4 regions of the Scytonema hofmannii PCC 7110 genome follow, and region 1 is predicted to be linked to each of the others. Evidence: riboswitches for the same ligand, from Rfam matches in the RefSeq annotation. Region 1 holds a riboswitch; each other region holds the start of a gene.
The links. A riboswitch is a leader RNA that binds a small molecule or an ion and turns the genes downstream of it on or off. The one in region 1 is predicted to bind cyclic di-AMP.
Positions count from the first base shown of each region.

Region 2: linked by a shared signal. The riboswitch ahead of ntrB (nitrate ABC transporter permease) and the one ahead of WA1_RS02320 (glycosyltransferase) in region 1 are both predicted to bind cyclic di-AMP.
Region 3: linked by a shared signal. The riboswitch ahead of WA1_RS23460 (hypothetical protein) and the one ahead of WA1_RS02320 (glycosyltransferase) in region 1 are both predicted to bind cyclic di-AMP.
Region 4: linked by a shared signal. The riboswitch ahead of WA1_RS09230 (hypothetical protein) and the one ahead of WA1_RS02320 (glycosyltransferase) in region 1 are both predicted to bind cyclic di-AMP.

Region 1 is NZ_KQ976354.1:535,854-539,735, forward strand. It holds gene WA1_RS02315 (hypothetical protein) at 520-777, opposite strand; gene WA1_RS02320 (glycosyltransferase) at 934-2,211, opposite strand; cyclic di-AMP (ydaO/yuaA leader) riboswitch at 2,371-2,571, opposite strand; gene WA1_RS02325 (glycoside hydrolase family 31 protein) at 3,157-3,882, opposite strand, start outside.
Region 2 is NZ_KQ976354.1:2,131,136-2,135,017, reverse strand. It holds gene WA1_RS09220 (ABC transporter substrate-binding protein) at 1-721, opposite strand, end outside; gene ntrB (nitrate ABC transporter permease) at 814-1,665, opposite strand; cyclic di-AMP (ydaO/yuaA leader) riboswitch at 1,760-1,983, opposite strand; gene WA1_RS09210 (sensor histidine kinase) at 2,320-3,414, shown strand; partial or broken gene WA1_RS61615 (MerR family DNA-binding transcriptional regulator) at 3,536-3,685, shown strand.
Region 3 is NZ_KQ976354.1:5,641,370-5,645,251, forward strand. It holds gene WA1_RS61785 (DUF4926 domain-containing protein) at 82-243, opposite strand; gene WA1_RS23455 (SLC5/6 family protein) at 593-1,894, opposite strand; gene WA1_RS23460 (hypothetical protein) at 1,940-2,185, opposite strand; cyclic di-AMP (ydaO/yuaA leader) riboswitch at 2,325-2,446, opposite strand; gene WA1_RS23465 (arsenate-mycothiol transferase ArsC) at 2,647-3,084, opposite strand; gene WA1_RS23470 (sucrose synthase) at 3,406-3,882, shown strand, end outside.
Region 4 is NZ_KQ976354.1:2,135,709-2,139,590, reverse strand. It holds gene WA1_RS09235 (ArsB/NhaD family transporter) at 71-1,408, opposite strand; gene WA1_RS09230 (hypothetical protein) at 1,807-2,508, opposite strand; cyclic di-AMP (ydaO/yuaA leader) riboswitch at 2,685-2,888, opposite strand; gene WA1_RS09225 (ABC transporter ATP-binding protein) at 2,940-3,779, opposite strand; gene WA1_RS09220 (ABC transporter substrate-binding protein) at 3,840-3,882, opposite strand, start outside.

The sequences.
Region 1 (3,882 bases):
ATGAGAAAAACTTCATAATGTATAAAGCTTTTTTGATGTGTCAATGATTATCATCATGGTGACTGTGTGACATCAAATCGGCAATTTAAAAATTTACACGACATTGCCCTTAATCCCCCCGATGTATTAGGGGGAAACAAGAAAAAATCGGTTCCCGGACCAATACATCAGTCTGGGTTAGGGAGGGGGAAAAAATATTTGATAGATCAATCATGACTTTTCAAACATCCTCTAAGCTGATGTCATTCAAAGTCCGACTCTCCTCAACAACTCTAGTTAATCTCTCCGCGTCACCGCGTCCTCAAGTCTCCGTGTCGGCTAGCTTTTACGACTTCTTAGTGCCATTCGGGTTATATCCCCTTAATAAATTAGTCCTTGCCTTGCGGACTTCGTTTGTATAGCCGCGATTTCCAATCGCAGGGGATTTGGTATTTAGATGTTGTGAGAAATCCAGGTCATGCGATTTAGGACGGGCATCCCTGCCCGTCCCACAAAATGGGGGATTTTGCCGCTATACTTTTATGCTCGCAGTGCGACCTCAGTTTCCACTGATTCTTGGGAAAGAGTTGTAGGAACGTGTTCTATTTCCACTTGCACCCATTCAGAGTATACATCTTCCACAAATCTGCTGCGCTCGGGGCTTCCGTTAACGATCTCTCGGACTTTTAGAGTTGTTACGTAAACTCCATGTAGGACTTCATGTCCGTAACCAACGACTTGACCAACTAGCCCAGTGATTTGATGGCGTGCATAGTCTCCAATCTCTAACATTGTCATGACTCCCTGACTAGATAGACTTAACGATTTGTTTTTACTTTTGGTACAGAATATCAGCTATCGGTTGAACAGTTATCATTTGAGGCAGTGAAATGATTGCGGCTTCCTTCATAAATTTATTAAGGAATGCTGGTTCAAGTGATAACTGAGCGTTAATTAAGCAACAACCTGAGGTGTTCTCGCTTGTGTGGTTACAACTTCAGGCAACAGATGAGTATAAAGATGAGTTAATCTGGAGGCAACACTTTGCCAGCTGAAAGCAATTTCTACACGCTGTCTACCCGCTTCACCAAGCCGATCCCGCCATTCTGGATTGGTTAGAATGCGGTCAATAGCTAGGGCAAAAGCATCTTCATCTTTGGGAGGAGCAAGCAATCCTGTCACCTCAGGTACCACTGTAAATTGCAATCCACCTACATCACTTGCCACCACTGGAGTTCGGCTAGCCATCGCTTCAATGGTCACTAAACCGAAAGGTTCGTAGTGACTGGGGACTACACACACATCAGCAGCAGCGTAGTAAGAGGGTAGAACAGTCTCATCAAGCCGACCTGGAAAGGCTGTGCAATTGTCTAATCCAAGTTCAGATACAATGCTGGCAATGCGATCGCGCTCGATGCCATCACTATAACCGGGACGGCTACCACCCCCAATAATTAACTGTAGGTTAGCCACAGAGTGCAAACTCGACTTTGCAAAAGCTCTGACAAGTGTTTCAATGCCCTTACGTTTATCAAAGCGACCAACGTAGAGCACCACCTTCGCATCAGGAGCAATGCCCAATGCTTGACGTGCTGTAGCCCGTTGAATCGATCCAAATTTATCAATATCCGTACCGCAAGGAATGACTTCTATGCGTCCAAGAGTGGAAACTAGCTTCCGCATATGTTCCTGTTCTTGAGGACTGGTAGCAACAACTCGCTCTACGTTCTCCAGACAATTTTTTTCAACATCCAGTCGGATACTAGCTATTGCTGGTAGGTCAGAAACAGTGCTGTACTTCACCGCTCCTAAGGAATGGTATGTATGCACTTGAATCAATGGTTGGCGCTTTTTCAGTTCCATACCCACCCAGGAAGACAACCAATAGTGAGTGTGAACAAGAGGATACTGAAAACCTTGCTTCTGCTGGAATGCTTGAAACTCTGCGATAAATTCAGGTAGATGCTCCAGTAGGCTATCCCGACCTATAAACTCCATTGGACCTGCCGTCAACCGAATTGTTCGACAGTTAGTTCCATGTTGTATAATAGCAGCCTGCTCGGAACTACTGCGGCGAGTGAACATATCCACCTGCCAACCTTCCTGAGCTAACGCATAACCTACCTGACGGACATAGACGTTTTGTCCGCCAGCCTCTTCTTGTCCTATTTCTGCAGCCGGATCTCCATCCACAGAAATCAAAGCGATGCGATGTTTTTTTGTCAGTAGCATAGTTAAACTTCACCACATGGCAATCTATCCTGCCTCAGATACCTAAGTTGAGGTAGTGTGACTCCTCCCCAAAGCTAAGGGCAGGTACAACGAAGCGCACAGATACCAGCCAAGGATACCGACGAGAACAAGGCATTACTTGTTAAGAATGCTGCTCGTTCAGTCTCTTCTCAATGCCGACGAAGTTAGCTGACGGGCTAGGACTGAGAGATGTCCCTCTTTCGTAAGGATTCAGTAGGTCGGATGAAGTGTGAAAGGCAAGTTCTCATTTATCCTCGATACTTGATTCCTTATCCTTTTAAAAGATTAGCCCCAAGGTTGGTTCCTCCGCTCCAGGCTTACCTCAGGGAACACTGTGTCTAAGGCAAACCGTGAATTAGGCAGACTGATTTAGATATGTTAAGAATCTAACGCGTAACCACCGTCTAAGTCAACCTTTTTTAAGAATGACTTCCTCTAGCAACAAGCATTGCTATACTCCAAACCGTTTTATTGCAAGCTGTATAATTCTGAATATAACTGTTTAACAAGGCTAGCTTGGTACAACAAGTTATACATAAACGATCATTAAGTACAACTACCATCTAAGATATATCCCTCGTAGAAATAAATTGCAAACGCTTAACATAAGTTAGCATAGGTATATATTATTTTTATAAATAAAATTATATGAATTACTTTCTCATCCGTTTTGTTGTAGCAAACATTCAAATTTTTCTATCTTTAGGGAGAGACTCAAAAAAGGGAGTAGGGAGTAAGGAGTAGGTATCGAAGGTTAAGAAATTAGAATTACCCAATCCCTAACCCGCTAGAGCGTCAGTCCACTAATCCCAAAAACCCGGTTTCTTCGAGTTGAGCAAACGAGATATCAAGCTTTCTAAGAGAGAGAAACCGGGTTTTTTGCCCCCTTTTGAAATACTGTACCGACGCTCTGGTTTCCAAACCCTAAACCTGAATGCGAACCTTATGGAAGCGATTTCCGATCGCAAGCCCTTCCGAGTCTTCAAACTCCAGTATTTGTCCAGTGCAAGTCACTTCTTTATCATCAACCCAAGCTTGTTGTGGTTTGATTCCATGTAGATGCAGGCTGACTGATATAAAGGCGAAAGGATATTTCCCTTCTTCTGTCCAAGTGATTTCTAGATTGTTCTCAGAACGTGTCATACAAAACTTATCCAGCCTTGATTCTCCATAGCCATCACCTGCATCAGAGTAGAGAAGAGTCTCACTGTTTCCTTCTACAGGCGGGTAAATATGAAGAATTAGTTGCTTTTTTTCCTCCATTGGTAAAATACTTCCTGCTAAAACCAACAGGGGAATTTGCTCTAGGGGTGCTTCAATTGTGACTTGTTGGGAACCTTTCAGAACTGCATCATTCCAAAAATTATACCAATGACCTTTGGGTAAAATAACCTGTCGCGATCGCGCCCTTTCTTCCACAATCGGACAAACGAGTAATGCATCACCCAAGAAGAAAGCATCTTCCACAGACCAGAGTGCAGGTTCATCTGTTGCAGACCAAAAAACAGGACGCACGGGAGGATAACCTTTTTGTGTGGCTTCCCAAGACAAGGTATAGAAATAGGGAAGCAATCGGTAACGAAGTTCTAAAAATTGCCGAATAATACTTAAATAAGGTTCCCCATAAGTCCAAGGTGTGCGGTGTTCCAC
Region 2 (3,882 bases), 1.6 Mb from region 1:
TTCGGACGTTTGTCACCATCTGTGGTGGGGGAATAATAATGACCCGAAACTCTTTGAACGGATCGACTCCTGCAGCAGCTGATACATAGCGGATAAAGTACTCGTAGATGGCAGAACTTAGAACAACTGCCCAAACCTTACCTTCTGTCGGTTGCTTTTCAAAAAAGGCTCTGAAGTCCCGACCAAACTCTTCCAAAGCTCGATCGCCATATTGTGCTTTGTACTCGTACCATGGGCGCAGTCCAAAATCCCACATGGCTTTGTTCATTGTCATGGCATTTCCATGACGGTGAATTGTCATGGCTGCACACAATGGGGCATGACGAGCACCTTCAGCGCCAATTCTGGCATTGGTTACAGCACCAGAGACAACTGGTGAGGCATCAAGGCGACCAAAGATAATTCCATCACGAGATGTTGCCCAGCTCGCCTCCCGATTGAGTTTAACGTTCAGCCCGTATTTGCGGAAAAAACCTTTTTTCCAAGCAATAGCAAAGGGCGCGCAGTCGTTGACAGGCACATAACCAACAGTGAGATTTGGTTTTTCTAATGTTTTGGAATCGACAACAGGTTGAACGGCAGCAGCTTCTTCTGTTAGCCCTTTAGCGCTGCGGTCTCCAGAAATAGCACATGACGATAACGCCATTCCAGCTGTTGTTGCCCCTATTCCTACCAAAAACTCTCGTCGATGTAAAAGATTTTCGTTATCGGCTTTGTTCATAAAAAATTGTTAATGGTTAGGGGTTAATTGTCCGTGGTTAATGGTTCTACTAACTACTGGGCGCAAGGCATTGCGCCCCTACTAACCCTTAATTAACTTGCTGTTGCTCCCGGACGACGAGTCACTAACTCTTGAATTTTGCCGACTGCAAAATCAAGCAATAGCCCAGTTAAGCCAATGACCAATACGGCTAAGAATACTGAACTCAAGTTGAGACGACTCCACTCATCCCACACAAAAAAGCCGATTCCAATACCACCCGTTAGCATTTCTACAGCAACGATGACTAGCCAAGCAATTCCCAAGCTGATCCGCAAGCCAGTGAAGATATATGGTAGACTTGCCGGCCAAATAATTTTTGTAATTCGCCGCCAACGTGGGATTTCTAAGACTCGTGCCACATCTATATAATCTTTGGGAACGCTTGACACGCCCAGTGCAGTGTTGATGATTGTGGGCCACAAGGAGGTGATGAAAATGACAAAGATGGCTGATGGATCTGCCAAATTAAAGATAGCTAAGGCAATTGGCAGCCAAGCCAAAGGAGATACAGGTTTAAAAATTTGAATGACTGGATTGAGAGAAAGCATTGCCGTCCTAGACATTCCAATCAAAAATCCCAGGGGAATTGCGACCGCAGCACCCAATAAAAAACCCAGCAATACCCGTCGCAAGCTTGCGAGCAACAACCATCCAATTCCTAAATTCCCCGGTCCTCTTTGATAAAACGGGTTCAGAATGTAGTCCAAGTTGGCAACCAACGCTTCAGGCGGGGTAGGCATCAATTCATGATTGGCAAGAGCAATAACCCACCACATTAGAATAATTCCTAAAAACCCCAGTACTGGTAATATAAAGGTTTCTTTCACCAGCAAGGGTTTTGTTTTTTTCCAGGCTGCTTGTCCAGCAACTGCAATAATTGCAGCTATGTTTAATTGCAACACTCTGCTTTACCTCACCAGATTTAAGTGCGGGTACAAAAAACCGAGCAGTACCAGCCAGGAATACTGATGAGATTCAATAAAAATTATTGTCTCTTCAGTCTCCTCTCAGTGCCTACGAAGTTAGCTGACGGGCTAGAGTTGAGAGATACTCTCCCTGAGAAGGATGAGCTATGAAGTGTGAAGGATGAAGTTACTACTGCCCCCTTTTTTATCCTTCATACTTTAGCTTTACCCTTTCTCAGAATACGCCCCTTTGAATGGTTCCTCCGCTCCAACTAATGCAAGCTCGCAATTAGAAGGATTAGGCTGACTTACTCTATTAATTTTAGGATAAATGTAACACTGGTAAACAATACCGTCAAGGTATCGAAAGATAGACGATTTTCATTTTACAATCTATACGTTCTTTATTTTAAGCTCGTTGTCTATCTCAAGTTGTAAATCTTTGAGAAGAATTATGTAATAAGTATAATTTACATATCGCCCGCTCTAGAGAATCATAATATTAAAAGCTATTTTGATTCCTACTAATAATATAGATAAATTTTAGGCTATTTATGAAAAATTTTAAATCCCGTAGGGTGGGCTTTAGCCCTACATCCACATATTTCACCAATAGAATTGCTATAGTTAAATATTGCTCAACTACAAGAAATGAAAGATTTTAGTCAATTACTACAGAGTAAAATTCAAACAATTTTAGAAGAGTGGGTGGAAGCTGTTCGGAAGGACAAAAAAATTTCCATCACGAAAAATCTCTCACGCTCAGCTATCAAAAATCATCTCGCTGATATCCTCAGAGCACTAGCAGATGTACTTGCTAAAAGCCCACAAGATGATGAAATGAAACAGATCGTTCAAGAAAGTTTGCATCATGGGACTCTTAGGGCTGAGCAAGGTTATGATGCAGCAGAAATTGCACGAGAATACCGTATCCTAAGAGATATTATATTTAAAACAATTGAACCAAAATTTTTACAGGCTTCAGTACGGGAAGTGCTCCGAGCTATACGATTAATTAATATGGTTTTAGATGAAGCGATCGCATCCTGTTTTCAAAGCTACACAGAACAGCGATTGACAGAACTACAACAGCTACAAAATCAGTTAAGTTTTAACAATCAAGAACTCACACGCTTGCTCAGGTCAAATCAAGATAATTTATCTTATTTAGCACACGAACTTAAAAGCCCTTTAACTTCAATCATTGGTTACTCGGATTTATTTTTGCGTCAGCAACGAAAGCACTCTGATGAAAAAGAGGAAAAGGATACTGTTACAAATTTAGAACACATAGAGAGAGTTCTACGCAGTGGAAGACAATTACTCCGGATTATTAATGACGCATTAGAAATTTCTCGTTATGATGCAGGGGAGATGAAATTGCACCCTGAATTAATTAATCCACGTGAATCGGTCGAACGCGTTAGTGAAATGTTGGAGTCTTTAGCAGCTAATAAAGAGTTACAAATGCTCGTCGATCTTCATGAAGCACCCGAACAAGTCTTTACAGATCCGTTACGATTACAACAAATATTAATAAATCTTATAAGTAATGCAATTCGCTATACCGATCGCGGAACTATCAAAATAAAGTGTGAAATCCTTAGAGATAATCGATGGGCGATCGCAGTCGCCGATACAGGAGTTGGGATTGAGCCAGAAGACCAAGCCCAAATTTTTGAAGGACCCCCACGTCCGGGAGTGATAGGCATTCGACGCAAGCAGTCAAGCACGCGCTTTGTTTAACAGTGACCAGTGACCAGTTAATCGCGATCAGGTGCGCTGCATCAATAAAACTTAGGTTATTCTAGGCATAGTTAAGTACAGATGAACTATGCCTAAGATTTCTATATAGGAAGCAAGTAACCTTTTAGGTATCCATGCAGATACGTTAAGACGTTGGGAAGAGGAGGGCAAAATTGTTGCAGAGCGTACATCCGGTGGACATCGATTTCACAGCAACTTGGTAAAGTTGTCCATCATACTATTAGGTACTTTCCACTATACTGTCCAGTAGACAATGATAGAAAATCCAGTATACAGAACCCCTTAGTATGGTATACTCTGCACTTGACGAAGTGCATTTTTTGACTAATTAGGCTGAAAAAAGCGATAATTTTCCAAAAATTGCTATAGGATAATTAAAAAAAACGTTATAAGTAAAATTGCTTAGTAAAGTTGTTTGTCAAACAACTTTCATAAGAACTAAACAAT
Region 3 (3,882 bases), 5.1 Mb from region 1:
ACTGCCATTTCAGAGGTTGAATCAGGGGAAGCTGGCTCAAAATGCAGTATCATAAATTGGTCTGGACGTAAACCAATCGACTCATAAGTACGCCCCGCCGCGATCGCTAAACTCAACTTCAAACGCCGTACCACCAGCCAAGACTTCTACCACCGTCCCTACCTGTCCGCGTAACAGGTTGTCATCGGGAAGGTCAATTGTCAATGCAACAATATCAAATAATTTGACTCTCGTCGTTCTCATCCGATCTCACCTTTGATTCCAGTTCGGCTTTTACATTTAATGGTACTATCGTCGATGATGGCAATGAAATATTTTTCATTCAAACTAACGATTTATCGGTAATTACTGGTAATGTAAATAAGGATATCTAGGAATTAAGAATCGGTCACTGGTTAATGTTGGGTTTCGTTCCTCAACCCAACCTACACCCTTCTGAATTTTTTATTACGGATTACGAATTATTCGGTTATTGATCATTGGTTAATGTTGGGTTTCGTTCCTCAACCCAACCTACGCCATTCTGAATTTTTTATTACGAATTACTCGTTTACTGGTTACTGGTCACTGGTCACTGGTCACTGCTCACTGATTACTGGTCACTGGTTACTGTTCCTGATGCGGGGAAGTATTTTTCTATGACTTCACCCACAGACAAAAATAATATTCCAGAGAAAATTCCTGCTCCCATAATATTTAATTCTGTACTTCCCAAGAGTTCTAAATGGGAATTAAAACGAGTGACTATTAAAAGAGATATTGACGAACAACTGCTTGCGATTAAAGATAGCTTAACACTGGTTCTAGAAAAAGTATAACGTTTTCCTTGACTCATTAAATAAGCAGCAAAAGGAACAATAACTGCACCTACATAAGCAGCGTAAAAAGCCACAATTAAACTGACAATTTCGCCTCCTCTTAAGGCGACTATTAAACCAAAAAGTGAATTTCCAAAGGTGACAAGTAATTGAGTGCCAAGCGATACTGGCAAAATATGAAAATCAAAAATAATTTTGCTCTGTACTCTTAATATACTGCTACCAATACCGAGTGAGGGAACTAATAAAGATATAATCAACGCAATCCCCAAGGGTTTGTCAGTTCCACCACCAATCCAAGACAGAATATAGGGTAGTGTTTCTTTACCACCTATGTCATCAGGTAAAATTCCGGCTTGATGAGCGGCTGTCACAAGGGTTGAAGGTAATAAAGCAAGCAACAGTAATACAGTACCAGCTAAAAGACATCCTTTATACAGACTTTTTATATCTTTTGCTTGAACGAGATACATTTGGTACTTCATATCTATAAGTACCAATAAAACTGTAGATAGTGTTATACCTATTGTTGTTGGTAAGCTTTCTGTTTGAAGTGAATTTGCAAAATCTATGGGCGATCGCAAATACTCAGGAAATCCATGCAGCACCCACAGCCCGTAAAGCAGAGCTAAAAAATTGACAAATAGTAACCCTCTCAATATCCAACCTGCTTTCTCTACTGGTAATAGGGAGATAATCGCAAACAAAGTTGCTAAAACAATCATTGAGGGTATAGGCGGGATGCCAAAGACTTTGAGGATGGAAGCTGCTGAAATTAACTGAACTGCTTCAATTCCAATCAGAGAAGCCCAAGACATTAGCCCCACAAATATTTTCACTCCACTTCCATAAGCAGAACCGAGGAGAGTCCAAATTTGTTCTGTTTGCGTCCAGTAAAACTTTGCTAATGCTATGAGAGCAATTGTACCCAAGCCAAGAGAGACAGCATAAAGGCTACCAGCCGCACCATGAGTTAGGGATTTCTCTGCTGTTCCTAAAAGAAATCCCAAACCATAATGTGCTGAAACCAATAAAGCCGCCAGGGAGAAAGTATCTAACCTGCGGTGATTCATCATCAGTGACCAGTGACCAGTGATCAGTGAGCAGTACTGATTACTGTTTTAAATTTCTTCTACAATTGTAACTGGCTCGTTGCTCAACTTTAGCAGCTCGTAAAGATCGTAGGCGAATAAATCTTCTTGGCTTGGTTCTTCTGTCTGACTTGTAGCTACAATCGGTTCGCCGTAGCCTTTCGTTCTACCAATAAGTAAAAGTTTTTTACCAGCACACTCACCAATTTCCTTGAATTGGTTCTCTGGCAAAAAGGTAACGTGTTCGGTAAAGAATGTGCGATTTTGGATAGGCATTTTATCCTCCTTAATTTTGAACTAGACCTACTTAGCAATAAACGTGGCTCATCGCTAGCTATGCACGGTTTTTTAAGATGTGCTGTTACTTGATACATAGGAGGATCTAGGGACACGGCTTAATACAAGCTGCTACCATTGATACTCCTTCCAATGCCGACGGAGTTAGCTGACGGGCTAAGGCTGGAAGGTGCCTTTCTCTATCCAAAGATTCGCCCCAATACATTGGTTCCTCCGCTTCTAACCCAGTTACTTAGATTCCTCAACCACAGAACTGAATTGAATTAGGCGACTTTTCCCAATCAATACATAAAATAATACTGAAACGCCAAAGCAGTCAATCTCTATTTTACCTTCTCAACGCAATCTTTACTTAAAGGATGTTTGTAAAGTCTTAATTCATACTTGCCTGGTGAAGACAAGGTTGTTGCTATTGTGGAGTTCTCTAAGTGCGCTACGCACTAACTTTGAGCTAATTGTTCTATAAGTTGAAATAGGTTTTTTTCAATTTGCCCAAGAGCTTCTAGAGCAGAAGTTTTATCTATATCGTGAACTAGCCAGTATTCAGTTTTCTCTGCCCATTGAGGAAAGCGCTCATTCATCAGTGGTCCGTGTTCTAACTCATCTAGGGCAATAATTCTAGAAGCTGCTTGAAAATCTTGCTCGCTTGCTAGCTTAGGAAACCGTTCATCATCAGTTACATTTACCAATCGCACGGCTAAAGCCTCAAGCGCATATCGGGAAATCGGTCCCACATTATTTACTCCTCGCTCAATTGCCAAGCCTCGTGAATCAGCCTGCCAATCTAACCCCTGCTTAGTTGCCAACCAATTAAAAAGATGTTCGGCAAAGCGGCTGCGGTAGTAGTTACCTGTACAAAGGAACAAGATTTTCTTCATTGAGAATGACCAAATGATTGTCAGTCAACCGACGAGTGCTTTTTACTAGCAAATGAGATAATTTGCTACATATCTACTGTACGTTCAATCATCACTTTTAAAACATCCTCTTCAGGAATAAGAATGAAATATAAAGTATAAATTTTTACAATTAATCTTTCAGACTTCCTCCTTTATCCTTTCCAATGAATCCGATCCCAAACCAAGATATGCGCTAACGTAGGGGGTGAACCTCTATAAAAGCGTCATCACAGGGCAAATAGTTATTTCGGTCAGGGAGAAAAATGAGGTTGCGGTCTATCTAACGATCAGGAGTTGGCTATGCATGAACTAGTTCAAACTGTTGTAAACAGTGATGAGAAGACGGCTCTGCGTCAGTTGGTCTACGATCTAAGTGCTTCTGGGAAGAAATACTTCCTGAGAAACGAAATTTTGCAAGCTTTTGCGGACTATTGCAACCAATCGCAAAAGCCAGCCTACTTTTTTCACTCTTCTTCTCTAGGCAAACTGATTCACTACACTCATGAAATCATTCTAGAAGAGGAAAGTGCCTGGTTCCTTCTCCGACCTCGGATAGGTGTCCAAGAAGCTTGGAGATTGGGAGCAAATTTGACAAGCTTTGAGCAAATGACGCCGCAAGAACTGCTTGATGTGCGCGATCGCCGTGTGGAGCGCTACCAGCCTCAAATCTTAGAAATAGACTTCCGCCCGTTCCACCACGGTTCTCCCAAAATCGACGATCCCAGAAATATTGGTCAAGGACAGGGGTTTCTCAATCGGTACTTGTGTTCTCAAGTG
Region 4 (3,882 bases), 1.6 Mb from region 1:
TGGGGGTGAGGGCAGAATGGTAAGAGTGCCAAAATGGGATGCTCCCCTACTATGTGCATTCTGTAAATTTTTAAAGCAAAAAACGAAATAGCATATATAAAGCAGAACCTATAAGTTGTAACAGCATCACTGGCAAACCGTAATGTAAAAAAGTTTTAAATGAGATGCGACGCCCGTGTTGTTCGGCAATTCCTGCAGCAACGATGTTGGCTGATGCACCGACTAAAGTCCCATTGCCTCCCAAAGTCGCACCAAACATCATAGCGTAAAAAAGTGGCAGCACCTCTGGAGGAAATTGCCCCTGAAAATTTTGTGCTAAAACTTCAGTTGGTGCCAATCCAACATTAACAACGTATTGTTTGAGTAATGGCACCATTGCTACAACGAGTGGAATATTGGGAACAACGCTAGATAGCAAACCAATGAAAAAGACGAGAGATAAAGAACCAATAAAAATGTTTTTCCCTAAAATAGCTGCTAATAATCCAGATAAACTGTTGATAACGCCAGTTTTTTCTAAGCCACCAATCAGTACAAAAATACTCATAAAGAAGATTAAAGTACTCCAATCTACATCTCGTAGTATGTTGTTGACTGTGTCAATTTTGCTTTGATGAGATAAAAGCATTGCTAGAGCAGCTCCTAACAAAGCAACAGCAGCAGGTGATACCGGAACTGGCAAATACTCTCCCGCAACAAAAAAGACTAACACGAAAGCAACTATGAATCCACCTATTGTTAAAACTCGTGGATGGTTTATTTGAGGATGTGGTAGCTGTTCGAGGTTTTCTAGCTTGGTTTTCCAGATTTTACGAAAGAGCAATGGTAATATTGCTACTATAATAATAATCGCGATCGCTCCTCCCAAACTCAAGCGCCAGAGATAATCTGTAAAGCTGATATTAATTGCGTCACCGACAATAAAAGTAGCCGGATCTCCAACTATTGTGAGTAGCCCTGCACTATTAGCTACAAACACCATAAGGATAAGCAACGGTACAAAATTAACTCCAACTTCCTCTGCAATTGGTGGAATTAAAGGTGCTAATAGCATAACTGTAGTAGCATTTGGCAAAACAGCACAAATAGGAGTGGTAATTCCTACAATTCCTAGTAACAGACGATTGCCTTTACCTTTTGCAAGGATGACTATTTGAGTTGCAAGGTATTCAAAAATCTTCGTAGGTTCAAATGCTCTGACTAGCACCATGACTCCAAAGAACAAACCTAATGTTCCGTGACTGTTGCCAATATAGCTAACAGCGTCTTCTAAAGTCATGACATTAGTAAAAACTAATAACAACGCTCCTAATAAGGCAGCAATTGTCAAGTTTACCCACTCTGTCATGACTAAGATTATAACACTTATAAATGTGAGAATACTGATGAATGCTTGCCAGTTTTCCATTATTAATTATTGGTTAGTTGTTAGTTGTTAGTTGTTAGTTGTTAGTAGTAGAATAATAGAATTATAAGCATATTATCGGAATTTTGAAAGGCAGAGAGCAGAAGGTTAGTAATTTTTTTATTTGTTTTAATATAACAAAGTTCACTATCAATACTTGTCGGTTAAGGATAGTTGAGATACCAGAACCCCGGTATCTTAAAGATACCGGAGTTCTAATTTCCGTATCTTGGAGATACATACCGGGTTTCTAAATAACTGCTTAACTGAACTGTATTGCACTATAACTACTCACAACGAGCTACTAACTACTAACCACTAACCAACATCTCTTAATTAAGAAAACCGACTTCTATAAGAAGTCGGTTTTCTTAATTATGGTAATTACAAAATTCTCGCCTCTAGAGATACTTATTCTGAACTGTACTTGGAATCCCCAGTACTGAACAAGGGAATTTGGAACCTAGATTTTGTACGATGGGATGATGTATTGAGTTACAGCCAAGGAACAATATATCAGCTGATTCTGAAACAACAACTCTTTTCAGTTCTGTTGCAACGCAACCAAACCGAAGATGAGCTTTAAAAGAACTTTTCCATTCAGCAGCTAGACAGCTAGCTTGTCTTAAAATACCTTCTGCTTGCGCGAATCTATCTATAGATTTTTCTTCCTGTGGTAGGTGTGTTGAGTTATCTTGCCATCTTGTTTGGGTTACAATCCCCGTATTCAATTCTTCCTCTGCGGAGTCCGTTAAAAGATGTTGTAGTACTTGTTGCTCGGATTTGCGACTGCTTCCCACCTCCTCTGTTGGCAAAACTTCTGCACCTCCACACATTAAACGATCTTCCATCACATACACCACTTGAACTGTCACCTGTGCTTTAGTCGCCAAACGTGTTTGGTGGGCTGTTAACAAAGCAATATCTAGCGCAGTATGACTGTTCGGAGAACTGTTATAGCCAACAATTAAATTGATTGATTTTGACGCTTGAATTTCTTCACAGACAGATGCTTTTTGTGTTGAAAGCAACACCATTTGATCGATCAAATCATCTCTTCCGATAGCGTTCTGTAGACGCACTAACAATGGCTTAATATTCACAGTTTTCTTCTCTCAGCACGAAACTACTTATTAAGGAGAAGCGGGTCAATCAATTTTGGATTTTGGATTTGTGATTTTGGATTGAAGAGAAAACACCTTAATCTAAAATCTAAAATCCAAAATCTAAAATCAATTCAGGAATCCCCAATCGCAACTGTTATTACAGCCAAAGGTTTGGGGGTTCCTTCCATTGCCGACGGAGTTAGCTGACGGGCTAAGACTGGAAGGTGTCTCTCTTGAAGGATTCAGCTTTGTCGTGTCAAGGATGAAGTAAGAAAGAGCAGTTTCTCATTTATCCTTTATCCTGTTTACAAGATGAGCCCCAAAAATTGGTTCCTCCGCTTCAAATTTCTGAAATTTAAATTAGGCTACCCACTTTGACAGTTATCAGTTATTCAGTTATCACTGGTCACTGGTCACTGTTCAGGTGATTACTCGTCTTGAGTAAAGTACTTATCTAGGAAATTCAGGGCGTGATTGCGAAGTTCAAAATACTCTTTAGAGTTTCGCATCGCAGTGCGATCGCGTGGATGAGGAAAAGGAACTTCTAAGATTTCTCCAATCTTAGCAGCAGGTCCATTAGTCATGAGAACAATACGGTCTGACATATAAATTGCCTCATCCACGTCGTGTGTAACCATCATCACTGCCTGACGATGGTTTTCCCAAATATCCAATACTTGCCGCTGTAATTTCCCCCGAGTCAATGCATCTAATGCTCCAAAAGGCTCGTCCATTAACAACATTTTTGGACGAATAGCTAAGGCTCTTGCGATCCCCACACGCTGCTTCATTCCACCAGAAATTTCATCAGGGTATTTGTCAGCTGCCGCATTCAAGTTTACCATTGCCAAGTGTTCGTTAACAATGCTGATTTTTTCAGATCTTGAGGCATCTTTGAGCACTTCATCCACCGCTAGTCGGATATTTTCTCGTACAGTCAACCAAGGTAGCAGGGAATAGTGTTGAAACACCATCATGCGTTCAGCACCAGGTTTGCGAATTTCTTTGCCATCAAGTCTCACGGAACCAGAGGTGGCTTTTTCTAAACCCGCGACAATCTTCAAAAGAGTGGACTTACCACAACCAGAGTGACCGATTACAGAAATATATTCATCTTCACCTATGGTCAAATTGACATTATCCAGAACGACAAATTGTCCCCCATCGGGGTTTGGATAGGACTTGAGTACATTGTCAATTTCTAGAAATCGAGTAGCGCCAATAGTGCGCGACTTGCTATCGGTTGTAAATGGAGTTGATTTGGTCATGGTAGCTTTAAGAGAGAGTAAAGATTTGTAGAGAAAGTTGTCTGCAATATCCCCATGGAGTTATGACATATAAAACCGAGTAGGGGCGTTTGCTCTAATCTCA